Regions from separate parts of the Paenibacillus sp. NPDC056933 genome, predicted to be linked through region 1. Evidence: riboswitches for the same ligand, from Rfam matches in the RefSeq annotation. Region 1 holds a riboswitch; each other region holds the start of a gene.
The links. A riboswitch is a leader RNA that binds a small molecule or an ion and turns the genes downstream of it on or off. The one in region 1 is predicted to bind S-adenosylmethionine.
Positions count from the first base shown of each region.

Region 2: another riboswitch for S-adenosylmethionine. It lies ahead of mmuP (S-methylmethionine permease); the one in region 1 lies ahead of metA (homoserine O-acetyltransferase MetA).
Region 3: another riboswitch for S-adenosylmethionine. It lies ahead of ACFTRD_RS27650 (methionine ABC transporter ATP-binding protein); the one in region 1 lies ahead of metA (homoserine O-acetyltransferase MetA).

Region 1 is NZ_JBHUQN010000001.1:1,100,005-1,105,252, reverse strand. Features, by position in the region: gene ACFTRD_RS05100 (aminotransferase class I/II-fold pyridoxal phosphate-dependent enzyme) at 1-686, opposite strand, end outside; gene metA (homoserine O-acetyltransferase MetA) at 711-1,628, opposite strand; SAM riboswitch class I at 1,825-1,950, opposite strand; gene corA (magnesium/cobalt transporter CorA) at 2,405-3,340, shown strand; gene ACFTRD_RS05085 (HRDC domain-containing protein) at 3,457-4,458, opposite strand; gene ACFTRD_RS05080 (ROK family protein) at 4,641-5,248, opposite strand, start outside.
Region 2 is NZ_JBHUQN010000006.1:221,601-226,848, reverse strand. Features, by position in the region: gene ACFTRD_RS29100 (spore germination protein) at 1-783, shown strand, start outside; gene ACFTRD_RS29095 (Ger(x)C family spore germination protein) at 789-1,982, shown strand; SAM riboswitch class I at 2,079-2,181, shown strand; gene mmuP (S-methylmethionine permease) at 2,269-3,681, shown strand; gene mmuM (homocysteine S-methyltransferase) at 3,659-4,684, shown strand; gene ACFTRD_RS29080 (ABC transporter permease) at 4,860-5,248, opposite strand, start outside.
Region 3 is NZ_JBHUQN010000005.1:273,260-278,507, reverse strand. Features, by position in the region: gene ACFTRD_RS27670 (DUF2515 family protein) at 47-1,327, opposite strand; gene ACFTRD_RS27665 (thioredoxin family protein) at 1,469-1,813, shown strand; gene ACFTRD_RS27660 (COX15/CtaA family protein) at 2,115-3,053, shown strand; gene ACFTRD_RS27655 (Cthe_2314 family HEPN domain-containing protein) at 3,271-3,999, shown strand; SAM riboswitch class I at 4,127-4,268, shown strand; gene ACFTRD_RS27650 (methionine ABC transporter ATP-binding protein) at 4,396-5,248, shown strand, end outside.

The sequences.
Region 1 (5,248 bases):
TTGTGCAGAAATGCCATTTCTGCTGACAATTCTTCCCCCTTTGTAATAATTAATCCCGCAAGTACATCGTTATGACCACCCAGATACTTCGTAGCACTATGGATGATGATATCGGCGCCGAGTTCAATTGGACGCTGGAAGAACGGAGTCAGCAGTGTATTATCTACAATGGTCAGCAGATTGTGGCTCTTGGCCCAGGAGCTAACGGCTTCCAGATCTGTAATCATCATCAGCGGATTGGTCGGTGTCTCAACAAATACGGCTTTGGTATTCGGCTGACGAATACTTTCCATAGCCTCAAGGTCATTGGTATCTACATAACTAGCCGTTACCCCGAAGCGGGATAAAATGCGTTCAAGCAAACGATACGTTCCACCATAGAGGTCCAGCGATACAATCAGATGATCTCCTTGACCAAATAGGGCAAAAATCGTTTGCAGGGCAGCCATGCCGGAGCTACAGGCAAAACCGGCATCACCGGATTCCAGTGCTGCCGCTGCTTCTTCCAGCACTTTACGGGTTGGATTCGTCGTACGAATATAATCAAAACCTGTACTCTGTCCAAGCTTCGGGTGGCGAAACGCAGTGGATTGATAGATTGGAAAATTAATGGCACCCGTTACCGGTTCATTGATGGACCCAATTTGAGCCAATCGGCTTTCAATTTTTAACTTGTTATCTTCCATTGCTGCATCCTCCTGGGATCTCGATTAGATTTGCGGTCCAATATCGTAAGGCGTCTCTTGATATACATAGTAATTGAGCCAATTAGAGAATAATAAGTTTGCATGTGCCCGCCAAGTTGCCGGAGGGACACGGGAAGGGTCATCATTCGGAAAATAATGTTTAGGAAGAGCCACATTCATTCCCTTGGCTGCATCCCGGTCATATTCCCATTTCAATGAAAGCGGATCATACTCGGCATGTCCGGTTACAAAAATCTGCTTGCCGTCTTTGGTGGCGACCAGAAAAATGCCAGCCTCCTCGGATTCAACCAAAATTTCGAGGTTATCATTCTTTTCAATATCTTCACGGCGCACTTCCGTGTGACGAGAATGCGGAACGTTAAATACTTCATCGAATCCGCGCAGTAACTGCACATTGGATTTGTTGATCGTATGTGAGAATACGCCAAAGCATTTCTCATCCAGTGGAACTTTCGGAACACCAAAATGATGGTATAAACCCGCTTGGGAAGCCCAACAGATATGCATGGTCGAAGTTACATTGGTTTTGGTCCATTCGAAGATCTCCTGGATCTCCTTCCAATAGTTCACGTCTTCGAAGTCCATTTGCTCTACAGGAGCACCTGTAATGATCATGCCGTCAAAACGGCGATGTTCAATCTCGTCAAAGGTTTTGTAGAACAGGTCCAAATATTCCTGTGATGTATTCTTGGATGTATGAGATTTCGGATGCACCAGAACGATGTCCACCTGAATGGGTGTGTTTCCGACTAGACGAAGCAATTGCGTTTCTGTCGTTTCCTTTGTAGGCATCAGGTTTAATATAGCGATACGGAGCGGACGAATATCTTGCTTATAAGCAGATGTTTCGTCCATGACAAAGATGTTTTCTCCTGCGAGCACTTCCTTGGCTGGCAGGGTGTCTGGTATTTTGATCGGCATGTTGTTCAAACTCCTCCTTGTGCATAGATAGATGCAGCATGGGCTGCCATGAGCTTGCCTTCAGGCGCTGGATGCCATTACATCAAGTGACAAGCTCAAGTTCCGTAGCGAAAATCACTGCTGAGAAGTCGGGGCATATAAAACAAAGACCTTCCTCGGATTCCGAGAAAGGTCATATGTAAATAGATATGCGCCTCTCTCATCTCTCAGTTACAACAGTGCCACATGGACACTTGGTCGCTGCAAGAATTAGCACCGTACGGATATACCGCCGGTTGCCGGGTTTCATCGGGCCAGTCCCTCCACCTACTCTTGATAAGATTTCGCTGTATTCAATTGTAATTTAAAATGGTTCACCGTCTACTTTAAAACATTAATCCACTCACGTCAAGATGCAGTTCATAGTCTTCACCTCTGGACCCGGAACCGATCAACTTCCGTTGTCATACACTGCTCCAGGGCGCGAAATCGACACATTTTTGCGCTTGAAAGCACCCTGTACCAGCGGTATACTAAACAAGTGTTATAAACCCTTATGTGAGAGGTGACATATTCAATGGATGGCGACCCGAGGCCCGACTGGCAGCCGAGTTCCTACAAACTGCATAGAGAATTGACATCAGCATGCCGGCAGCGGGACGTTACTTCCGTTTGTATATAGAGCGAACGCAGTCCTGATCTCCAGGCTCCGCTGCCGACCGGCTGATCTCTTCTTTTTTGCGCCCAAATTGATAAAAATCCGCCAGCTTGGCGGGTGCAGAAGGAGTAGATAAACAATGAAAATCCGGTTGGTAAACAACGGTGTATTTATCCCGGTGGACGACATTCAGCAGGCGCTGACTCCACCAGCGGAGGGATTTTACTGGATTGATGCGGATGTAGACGATTTGGCGGTACTTCAACCGCTGTTCTTAATGCATGATCTGGCAGTGGAAGACTGCTTGAGTGACGAAGAACAACGTCCGAAGATTGAAATTTATGAGAGCCATTATTTTATTGTCATTAATAGCATTCGTTTCGATGATGAAGAGATTTTTTTGCGTGCCGTCAACCTGTTCCTTGGAAGACATTTTATTATCAGTGTTACGAAACAGAAAGTCAGTGAATTACGGACATTGAAACCGATACTATGGGAACAGGAAATCAGCACCCCGGATCGGCTGCTGTACCTCCTCGTGGACTTGATTGTTGATAATTATTTCACAGTCGGTGACCGGATTGAAGCACGGATTGAGAAGCTTGAGGAAGATATCCTGATGCACACCAAAAAGTCTCATTTGAATGAGATCATCGGGCTGCGCAGTGAGATTTTGTGGCTCAAGAAAGTGCTGGGACCTCAGAAAGAGGTCATTAACACCCTAAACAAAAAAGACCTGCGTCTCATCGATGATCAGCTGCAAAAATACTTCAGTGACATTTATGAGAATGCTGTGAAGATATCCGAAACCTTTGAGACGTATCGCGACCTGATGGGCAACTTGCGAGAAGCTTACCAATCGAGTATTGCCAACCGAGCGAATGAAATCATGCGCGTGTTTACCGCGATTACCACAGTCTTCATGCCACTGACGGTCATTACCGGTATTTATGGAATGAACTTCGACAACATGCCTGAGCTACACTGGAAGTATAGTTATTTTGTTGTCATCGGATTAATGGTTACTCTGGGTCTGAGCATGTTCTTTATTTTCCGCAAGAAAGACTGGGTTTAAACTGCCACAGACCAAAGCTGAAAAGACGAAGCCCTCCATTCGGAGAAGCGCCTCGTCTTTTTTATTTATTGTATTTTAGTACGATTAGACCTACTGATTACCCCATTGTCCCCACTCTAGCCCGCGTGTTGCTCCGTCTCTGTGTGGCGACGGAAACGAATTCGAATCATGCGCAACCTTTCATAGACCTGCTCCAGACTGCCTCCGCCGGGCTTCTCTTCTCCATACACTTTATGTAACACGGGCTTCAGAAACGTATCTCCCAGCTCTTCGTAGGCGCTCCATACCGCCTCTTGTTCCTGTTCAGGCATTACGGCCAGCTCTGCATCCAGCAGGCAGTCTGTATCATACCCCTCCAGATCCAATGTTTCCAGCAATTCAATCAGCTCCCGCCGGGACAATCCGGAACGATTCACGATTTCCTCCAGCGTATGTCCTTCCTTCATGCCTTCAAGCACCTGCTTGCGTGTGGTAAATCGGTCGAGCTCCTGCTTGTATTTCTGCTCTCTCTGCTTGTAAAGCCAGCTCTCATAATCTTGTTCCTTCAGAGCTGTATACACCCAGTCCAACGGAAAAGATGTGGAACGTTCCAAGCCGTTTGTCAGTTCCAGCCATTCTGCCCCGTACTCGGAAGCTTTGCTCTCGCCCACACCAGGCAGCTGCATCAACTCTTCCATGGTTTGCGGTACAAATGCACTTATCATGCGCAACAGACGGTTCGTTGCAATAAAATACGGGGCTTTCCGGTCTGATGCTGCTCTCTTCCTCCGCCAAGTACAGAGATCCGTATACAACTCCTCATTGTTAACCAATTCACTGTAACATTGAAGACGCTGACCACTATAACTGCGTGATTTCGGGTCTTCATTCTCATGGAACAGACCCTGGAGCAATGGACGGTATCCATCTTTCATCTGTATGGCTAGCTGATGACGGTATACATGTAGTAACTCATCCCACGAACTGCCTTCGTACCAGATCACATCCTCTCGGTCACCTTCCTCATAGCGACTCCAACCCAGGTGCCATGATCCTTCCTCTTCACCAATCCATAACTGGGCCTGCTCTTCATCCATACCTGAAATTCGAGATAATCTGTTCATAAAAATGACTTCCATTTCTGTCCCTCCTTCAAAAGTTCAGCTTCGCAAAGTCTGATCATGCTGTTTCAAGACAGCACAAAAAACACCTCTCCTGCAAAATCCATGCAAGAGAGGTGCTTCCTCATCAACCGTGCTATGCTGTTGCTCATATATTACCACAATGGAAAAATTCGTCAACCATTAGATTGTAAATCCTTTTACTTGTTCAATGCCAACTTGGCCAGTGCAAGCGAACCACACAGCCCCGCATTATCACCAAGTCCTGGAGAAACGACATACTGGTCAATGTCGGATTGAAGTGCCGGATGCTGAACATAACCAGCGAGCAATTCCTGCAATTTGCTACGAATCATCGGGAACAGGTGCTCCTGCTTCATCACACCACCGCCCATTACAATTTTCTGCGGAGTGAGAATCAATACGTAATTCATCAGGGCATGCGCCAGGTAATGAGCTTCCATCTCCCAGGCCTTGTGATCAGCAGGCAGTTCGTACGCTGGTTGCTCCCAACGTTTGTTGATGGCGGGACCGGCCGCAAGCCCTTCCAGACAGTCCCCATGATACGGACAGAATCCTTCATATGTATCCTCGGGATGTCTGCGCACAATGATATGTCCCATCTCTGGATGAGACAATCCATGAACCATTTTGCCACCTACAACAGCTCCTGCACCAATGCCCGTTCCAACAGTGATATACAGACAGCTCTCCAGCCCCTGTGCAGCACCCCAAGTCGCTTCCCCGAGTGCAGCTCCATTCACATCCGTATCAAACGTCATCGGTACATCAAAGTGTTCCTTAAGCT
Region 2 (5,248 bases), on a different contig from region 1:
GTGATGGCTGAAGTCACCCGGTTATATTTATTGGAGGGAACCCCGGTGTGGGCCATTGTCATGGTGTTTATGTGGATCGGCTTTTATTTGATCTCAGGAGGGATCAACTCCATGGCGCGTTTGTATGAGATCATTTTACCCATTACGCTTATTCTTTTTGTACTGGCCATTTTTCTGAGCAGCAGTCTGTTTGAGATCAATAATTTGAGACCTGTGCTGGGAGAGGGGATCATGCCGGTGTTTAAAGGGCTGAAATCTTCGGTGCTTGCCTATACGGGTTATGAAGTCATGTTTGTGGTGATGGCATTTATGAAAAATCCAGAGAAGGGCAAGAAAGCCATGGTCTGGGGAATCCTTATCCCTATGGTGATCTACCTCATCACATTAGTTATGGTTGTGGGCAGTTTATCTATTGAAGGCATGAAAACAAGAACGTGGCCAACCCTTGATTTGATGCGCAGCTTTGAGATCGAGGGGTTGTTCTTTGAACGGTTCGAATCCCTGCTGCTGGTTATTTGGATTATGCAAATTTTCTCTACGTCTACGATCACGCATTATGGCGCTTCTCTTGGATGTTCGCAATTGTTCAAGAAAAAAATGCTGCCTTTTCTGATCATTCTGCTCCCGATCAGTTACATCACTGCTATGCTTCCGCAGAACGTGGACGAAACGTTCAAACTCGGAGATGCTTTGGGGAATACATCCATTTATTTGTTTGGTGTTTTGCCGCTATTACTTCTGTTGTTGAGCATGTTCCGAAAGAAAGGAGGCAAGTACAATTGAGCAGGATCAGAAGGCAATTAACCCTTTTGTCAACGGCGCTGCTGGTTTTTGTCTCAGGCTGCTGGAGCAGCAAAGAGATCGAGGATTTAAGTGTCTATGTGGGTCTGGGGCTGGACGTCGCTGAGGAAACGAAATTAGAACAGGACATTAATAAACAAGGAGGTCATTATCCCAAAAACAACGTATTTACAGCTACCGTACAGATTGTCCCACGAGTTGGGGGAAAACAGGAAAATCAAAGCAGTTCCAGTGGTTCTTCCGGCGGACAAACCTTTTTGAATGAACAGTTGACCGGAGATTCCCTTTTTCAGATCTTTCGTCAGTTTGCTCTAAGAAGAGACCGTCCGCTCATTGGTCATCATTTAAAGGTTATTGTCGTTTCCCAAGAGTTGTCGAAGAAATACAGCATGGAGCAGCTGCTTGATTTTGTTTTGCGGGACAATGATATCCGACCCAGTTCCCTTGTTTTGGTAAGCAAAGGACGTGCTTTAGATGCCCTTAGCTCCAAGGAGCCGGGAGAAATCCCAGTCTTTTATTTGAGGGGGTTGGTGAATAATGCATATCGTACCAATAAAATTCTTCCTCCTGTATCCCTCGCGAAACTTGATGGCAAAATGCAGTCAGGATCAAGCTTTTTGCTGCAAAATGTCCTTACTGCTGATGGGGAGCATAAATTCTCAGGCGCAGGCGTCTATAAAGGGAAAACGAAAAAGTGGATCGGCACCTTAAATCAGGTGGACCTTCAAGGATTGTCCTGGATCACTGGGGAGGCTAAGGGAGGGGCCTTAAAATCGTATGCACCGAAAAAGGGACATACGATAGTCTATGAAATCAAGTCTACTAAGAGCAAAATTGTGCCAAAAGTCCACGGAGATGACATTTCTTTTCATGTAAAAGTTGAATCAGAAGGTCAACTCATGGAAGATTGGAGTTCTCCGGAAATTCCTGCGACGGAAGAGTACATTGATGAATTGGAGGCTCAGTTCGCTAGTGCAGCCAAAGAACAAATGCAGCAGGTTATGAACAAAATGCAGCACACCTATCGGGTGGAAGTGGCCGGATTTGGAGAGCAGTTGCGGATCAAATACCCGAAAGTATGGAAAAAGGTCAAAAAAAATTGGGATGAAACCTTTAGTCAGATTCCCGTGACCTATGATGTGAAAATGAAAATCACAGATTATGGATCATCGACGGATTAAAGATGAGGGTGGAGATATTCCTTTATCCACAAATGGATGATGATATTTAATTGTTGACACAACCATGATAGATCGCTATATTTATAAAAAATCATTTTCTTATCCAGAGAGGTGGAGGGACTGGCCCTTAGAAGCCTCAGCAACAGATCTGAAGGATACTGTGCTAATTCCAGCGGGTGAACAGCCTGATAGATAGGAGCGTTTGTCTTTATTTGTCAGTTATGGCGCACTCTTCGGGAAGGGTGGGTCTTTTTGTTGTTCTGGATGAAGAAGTAGGGGAGCAGGCATGGATAACAACAAAGATACAGGGCATTTTCAGCGCAAAATGCAGGCACGGCATGTAGTCATGCTCTCACTTGGAGGAGTTATTGGTACAGGTTTATTTCTTAGCTCAGGTTATACCATTCAGCAGGCAGGGCCGATCGGGACTATTCTGTCTTACCTGATAGGAGCGATTGTCGTTTATCTGGTTATGCTTTGTTTAGGTGAACTGTCCGTTCATATGCCGGAGACTGGGGCATTTCATAGCTATGCGGCAAAATACATTGGGCCGGCAACAGGATACACTGTAGCCTGGTTGTATTGGCTAACCTGGACGGTTGCCCTCGGTTCCGAATTTACAGCAGCGGGACTGCTGATGCAACGCTGGTTTCCTTCCGTGAATGTATGGATCTGGAGTGCGCTCTTTGCGCTCATGATCTTCCTGTTCAACGCGCTGACGGTCAAATTTTTTGCAGAATCGGAATTCTGGTTCTCTTCGGTTAAAGTACTTACGATTTTGGTCTTTATTATTCTCGGTGCGGCAGCCATGTTCGGTATTATTCCAATGGCAGACTCGGAAACCGCCCCTTTTCTATCCAATATTACAGCGTCAGGCTGGTTCCCGAATGGCGCTTCTGCGATACTGATGACGATGCTTGCCGTAAACTTTGCGTTCTCGGGCACAGAATTAATCGGAATTGCTGCCGGGGAGACGGAGAATCCGGAAAAGACGATTCCGAAAGCGATCCATACCACGTTATGGCGCTTAATTATCTTTTTTATCGGAACCATTGTTATTCTCTCTGCGCTATTACCCATGTCGGATGCTAGTGTTCTCGAAAGTCCATTTGTAGCTGTAATGGAGCGAATTGGTGTTCCGTATGCAGCAGATATTATGAACTTTGTTATTCTGACGGCGATTCTCTCTGCTGCCAACTCGGGCCTATATGCTTCTTCGCGGATGCTGTGGTCTCTGGCAGATAAAAAGACGATCTCTCCATGGTTTGCCAAATTGACGAAACGCGGTGTACCGCTGAATGCCCTCCTGATCAGCATGGTTGGTGGCGCTTTGGCTTTGCTCTCGAGCATCATTGCACCAGGTACCGTGTATATTACGCTGGTCTCCATCTCTGGCCTTGCCGTTGTTGCCGTATGGATGAGCATCAGTGCTTCGCAGTATATGTTTCGCAGACAGTATCTTCGGGAAGGGCATGCGGTTGAGGAGCTGGTCTACCGGACGCCGCTGTACCCGGCAGTACCGATTATTTCATTTATATTATGTCTGGCTTCATGCATAGGCATTGCTTTTGACCCGACACAGCGCATAGCGTTGTACTGCGGTATTCCTTTTATTGTATTATGTTACGCAACGTATTATCTGACAGAACGTGTGAATAAGAAAAGAGGACTAGAACATGACGCAACCAAAACGCATTAATCCGTTGGAACAGATCCTGCGGGAACATCCGGTTATGATTCTCGATGGGGCACTGGCAACCGAACTTGAGCAGCAGGGGTGTGATCTGGATGATCCATTATGGTCAGCACGTGTCCTGCTGGAGAATCCGGAAGTTATCGTTCAGGTGCATGCGGATTACTTCCGTGCAGGAGCGGACTGCGCGATCACATCCAGTTATCAGGCAACAGTGGATGGCTTCGGCAAGAGGGGCATCGGAGAACAGGAGTCGCTGAAGCTGATTCGCAAGACAGTAGAGCTGGCGGCTCAGGCGCGTGATGACGTGTGGCAAGAAATCCAAGGTGGAGTCGCAGAGAATGTAATTGGGAATGAGTCAAAAGGTGAGAAACGACCTGCAGTTGCGATAGGGAAAGCGGCATCGGCTCGTCCACGTCCAATTGTTGCTGCATCCGTCGGGCCTTATGGTGCTTATCTGGCGGATGGTTCAGAATATGTTGGTCATTATGGTGTCTCGGATGAGAAGTTAACCGCTTTTCATCGTCCGCGGATCGCAGCACTGCTGGAAGCAGGGGCGGATATTCTGGCTTTTGAGACAATCCCATCCTTGCAGGAAGCACAGGTATTGGTCGCTTTATTAAAAGAGTTTCCTGACGCTTATGCATGGCTGTCTTTCTCATTACAGGATGGCAAAACGATCAGTGAGGGGACGCTCTTGGAAGAGTGTGCACGACAATTTGGCTCCGAGCCGCAGATTGCTGCGATTGGCCTGAACTGTGCTCCCATGGAAGTGGTGACGGAAGCGGTAGGTGTGCTGAGCCGTGCAAGCGACAAACCTGTCATTGTCTATCCGAACTCGGGGGAGATTTATGACGCTGAGACCAAAACGTGGAGCGGTCAAGGGTCATGCGGCAGCATGAGCGATGCATCGGAGCAGTGGGTTGCTGCGGGTGCCAAGCTGATTGGCGGCTGCTGCCGGACTACACCTCATCAGATTGGTGAACTGGCGAAGAAGTGGCGTAAGTAAGACCTGCTGCGTAAGCGCGTGGATTTCCACCAGCATGTAAAAAAGGTACATGAACAGCCCTTTCGTCCCCATGCATTGGGGGACGGGAGAGCTGTTTTATTTCTTTTGGCTATCGAAAATAATTAGTCAGGCTACAGAGCAGATACTCTTTCGTATTGTTATTCTTTCGCCCAGGTTATTCTATGACCAGCATACGAGGGGATGCTTCGCCAATAACCCGTGATGAGAACCAAGAGCCAAGAGCTGCAGCGCCAATGCTTAAGCAGGCGAACAGAATAATTCCACCCCAATTCAAAATTAATGGAAGCTGTACGATACCATATCCGGAGAGGATCATCTCCAGTAACACGGGGAGCACATATACCCCTATCACGCTTCCCAGTACTGCCCCAATGACAGATAGTACTGTCACTCCCATGGCAACCGATAATCGAATCCGACGAGATGTCATGCCTATGGATTTGTAGATGCCATAGGTTTTGTTTTCTTTGCGGATACTGATCCGGCAGGTACTGAAAATAATGATGAATGTAGCCAGAATAAACAACAGCCCAATCAGACTCA
Region 3 (5,248 bases), on a different contig from region 1:
TTCTTGGGTCCCATTTGCAAATTTCGATCTATAGTGGAGAATTGTTTTAATGCGTTAACATTTTGGTATCATGGGCCAATGCGGTCTTCAGCATGCCATACCGGTGTTCATGACTCATTTCGAACAGCCAGGGGCGGCGCGGGATCGTGAGATGACCGAGACAATCGCGATTTTGCAGCCAATCCTGCCTTGTTATCGGTTCATAGGGCGTATCACCCCATACGGCCAGCAATTCAGGACTAAATAACCGTTGTTCTTCTGCTAGCCATTCTTGATCCAGCAGATCCTGGCTAAAGAGCTCACCTTCTCTGGTTGCATCTTTATGAGCGGTGAACAGACCAGGCCAGTATTCAGCACGTGAGCCACGGTGGGGAACCGAGCGCGCAAATTCCAACACTTGTGTGAATACGTGTTCCACTCCGAATAGCATCGCATATAAGCCTTTGCCAAACATAATCCGCTCATCCAGCTTGCCAAAATGCTCAATCACCCGGCCTGCAAGACCTTTGCCCTGTCCCAGTGGAAATACAATATGGTTAAGCCCAGCCAGATTATGCAGATGGAATGCGGGTTTGGACAGCACTTGTTTTTGAAAATAAGGATGCTGCACCACCCGGCTCTCAATATAGTTCTGCTCATTAATAATTAACGCCACACTCAGCAGTGAGCTGCATCGCTCCAGCCAAAATCGTTCCCAGAACGGCGTCATGAACGCCGATATATGAAAATGGGACAGCAAATGAAAACAACTCCGGCCGAGTCGGCGGCTGTTCATGTACAACAGGAGCTGGGGGTAAGCATCCTGAAAAATAAGTGCATTGCATCGCTCCAGTAGTCGATACATTTGTTCACGGTCTGTTTGATTTTGCAGATTGTGCATAAGGTCACTCTGAAGATCAGTCATATGATATCCGCCATTGCGGGAGACCATATGGGCCAGTAAAGCCCAATGCAGCTCCGGATACTGTTCATAACATTCCAGATATGCCGCTGTGCGAGTGATATTACTTCGATTGTTCTCCTGCGTTAATGTCTTGATCTCTTCCAGAATGATGCAATCCTCTTCACAAACCAGTGCACTAAGCGTATTTCGTGCAAAAGCATTCTCGTTCCCGGGCAACAGACGCTCCACTTCTGCTTGCAAGGTTGCAGCCATGTCGGAGTCCCAATCCATGTCTCGCGAGGGATGACGAAGCTGGTTTGAAGCCTGCCAGGCGGCCTGTTTTCCCCGCCACACTTCCCGGGCCGCACCGGGAATGGATCGAACCATCTGCATGATCGACCCGTGATGGGCAGACTCGGAAGAATCCGTTTTAACGGAAGTCATGGCATGACATCCTTTCCTGAAATTCTGGTTATGGTTGAGTTTATAAACTGTTGATATCAGTATGCGCTGAATATTTGACTTCCACTCCGCAATTTGCTTCACTAAGAGGATAAGACAAGGTATAGAAAGGATGATATTGTAATGGAAAAGATTACATCCAAACCGGAATTTGATGTGGCAATTCAATCTCCACATTTAACTGTAGCGGTATTTAAGGCAGATTGGTGTGGCGATTGCAAGTTTATCGATCCCTTTATGCCTGAAGTTGAAGAGAAGTTTTCACGTGACCTAACGTTGATTGAAGTCGATGTGGATCAGGTGGGTACGGTGAGTGAAGAGCAAAATATACTTGGCATTCCCAGCTTTGTAGCTTACACAGATGGCCGGGAACTCGTTCGTTATGTGAACAAACTGCGCAAGTCGAGGGAAGAGATTGAACAATTCCTGCAGCGGGCAGTTGAGGTGTATAACACGATTCATAAATAAAGTGTGACAGGTTCATCATGTTAAAGGTTATAATTAAAGGAACGCCATTTCTCTTGAAATAGGGAAGTGGCGTTTGTATTTTCATCATTTCCGGGGGAAACTATCGTGTAATGATGTACATATTTGATGATGACCTGTGGGTCAACTTTTCGACAGACGTTAACATTTTGTCACAAAGCGCGGCGTCAATGACACATTTATCCGGTATAATGAATTTAGTTGTGAAATAAGTGTCAAAGTATCGAATCAAGCGGAGAATGTAGTTCTTCGCCATCTTAAACCAACAGCGGGTGAGAAAAAATTGAAGCACTTAACCTTGTTTAAATGGTTAACCGTATTAACCTGTCTTGTCATGTTTCTGGCCACATTTGGCGGAGGCGTTGTAACTCGAACGGAATCAGGTCTCGGCTGCGGCGCGGAATGGCCTTTATGTAACGGAAAACTTGTGCCGGCACACACTGTAGCCTCACTTATTGAATTTTCCCATCGCGCGGTCAGCGCACTGGCAGGACTGTTGTCCATTGCCTCATTTGTAGCATTTTTGCGGTTTGGCAAATCACGCCGTGATCTGCAATTGTTTTCCTTTCTAACACTGGTCTTTGTTATTGTCCAGGGAATCATGGGGGCTTTTGCCGTCGTATTCTCCCAATCGTCCGCAGTCATGGCACTGCATTTCGGATTTGCCTTAATCGCTTTTGCCAGCTCCTTGATGATGGCGCTCGGTATTCGGCAGGAGGCTCGCCACGGTGGATTGGAACGATTGAATCGATACCCGCGGGTCAGCAAAGGTTTTCGTAATCTGGTGTGGTTTTCCACAATCTATACGTACCTCGTGGTATATACTGGGGCCTTTGTGAGCCATACGGATTCTGCTGGTGGCTGTTCAGGTTTTCCGCTCTGTAACGGGCAGATTATTCCTGAACTCTCGGGAGGCGTAGCTGTTGCTTTTGCTCACCGGGTGGCGGCTGTTTCATTAGTGATCGTCATTGCCATTCTCGGTCATTTTGCGTATCGCAAACATCCGAATAACACGGAATTAAGAGCTCTCGGCGTTATTTCTGTTGTGCTGGTTTTGTTGCAAGTGGTCATAGGTTTTGGACTAATGCTTACGATGAACCGCCCGGAAGTGTATATGTTTGTGGCGTTGGCGCATATGCTCGATATTGCCATTTTGTTCGGTGTATTAACCTATATGAGTTTCCTGGTGTACAAGTTGCATCGGCCCGTTAACCGTTTCTAATATATCCGAAAAATTATTGTAGTTCAGGGGATGAATCCAGTGAAGTTCACCATCCGATGATGTACATCATTGGACAGGTGAACTTTGTTTGATGTCAGGCGTGTCAGGGCAACCTAATGTAAGCAGCGGTCATACGTTTACTCTGATTCCGATTTTGTTTAATATTATAAATTATTATTATTTTGATGATCTGCAGAGTGGATAGAGGAGGCTATATATGCTGCGAACGTTGCTGGGTGAATTACCGCGTCAAAACGAAGGGATCCTCAAAGAAGCAATGGAGGCGATGGCGGCTACACTTGAGCTATTTCAGCGACAAATGCATGTGGACCATGATCCTGCCCATGATTTTCGTAAACTGTATGTGTGGACCCAGGGACTCATCTCCTCGTTGGATGAACTGGAGCAAAGCTGTTTTGCTGCTTCCCATTTTCGTCAAAAAGTCAAAGCGGGCTCTACGGATGATATGACAATACCCGAAAAAGCGGAGTATGCTCGTTACGTTTACTTTTACAAGGATGGTTTCATCCGATGTTTTGCCATTCTGGATAAGTTAGGTACGGTGTTGAATGAAATATTTGAGCTGAATACAACCAGTGTTAAAATTCATTTTTCTTATTTCACCGTATTAAGACAGTTTGGCTATGACAAGCTGCATCATGATCTTGCCAACGAGCTGATCCGGATCAAAGACTCCTACCGTGAGCCGATGAGCAAATTGCGCAAACGACGAAACATGGAGATTCATTACATGAACTCCGAAATGCAGGATGATCTGTGGCAGCTGCACCAGACTTTGCAAGGGAAAGTGAAGCTGGAAGACCTGGATCAGCATCTTTTGGAACTCCGCCAGGGTGTAGATATGGTATGTAAGACATTAAAAGCAGCGTATGGCTACATCAACGAGAAGTGGCATAAGCAGGGAATGAATCACCCTGCGAGGTGATTGGATTGCAATATTTGCCTTTGACAAATCGGAATACTTGGATTATACTGAGTTCCTGATCGACAGTTAGATGGAATTAACATTTATGACATTAACATTATAACTACTGAACTTATAAATTAAATATTTCTTATCGAGAGCGGCGGAGGGACAGGCCCGATGAAGCCCGGCAACCGATTTATAACTGCATGACAGCTGTGTCATACTTTATAGATGTTAGGTGCTAATTCCTACAAAATGGTGCAAGGCACGATTTTGGCAGATGAGAAGGTATAATCTTTCACGTGAAGAGCCCTTTTTGTTTCTGCAAAAGGGGCTCTTTTTTTGTACGACCAAGGGGAGTTTTCCTTTCATTCGGGTAAAGATACATGTAGGTAGTGGGAAGGAGCAGTAATTTTGATTGAATTAAAAGGTTTAACCAAGACGTACGGTAAAGGTGCTAAAAGTACGACGGCCTTGTCGGACCTAAATTTGAATATCGGCAAAGGTGAAATATTCGGAGTTATCGGTCATTCGGGTGCAGGCAAGAGCACATTGATCCGTTGTATCAATTTGCTCGAAAGACCGACGGCAGGCGAGGTTTGGGTTGATGGGATCAATTTAACCCGTCTGGGCAAGACCGATTTACAACAACAACGGCGCAAGATCGGCATGATCTTTCAGCATTTTAACTTGTTATCTTCGGCTACGGTGTACGACAATGTCGCTTTTCCTTTAAAACTGGTCAATACACCCAAGGCTGCAATAGATCGCAAAGTGAAGGAAATGCTCGCATTGGTTGGACTGGAGGACCACAGCAATAAATATCCAGCCCAACTGTCAGGCGGACAGAAGCAAAGGGTGGGTATTGCGAGAGCACTCGCGAGTGATCCGAACGTGTTGCTGTGTGATGAGGCCACATCGGCACTTGATCCCCAGACAACGGATTCGATTCTGAAGTTATTGCTGGATATCAATGAAAAGTATAACCTCACGATTGTTCTAATCACCCATGAGATGCACGTGATCCAGAATATCTGTGATCAGGTGGCGGTTATCCATCAAGGAGGCATCGTGGAGCAAGGGCCGGTGACGGAAGTATTCCTCAAGCCGCAGCATGCAATTACACGTGACTTTATGATGCGTGACCATGAGGTGGGAATTGCATTGGAAGAGACCGCTCTGGCGAGTGCAGGTGTTTCATTGCAGACGGACGGATCTTCTAAGCTTGTAAAAATATCCTTCCTTGGCGATAAAACATATGAGGCGA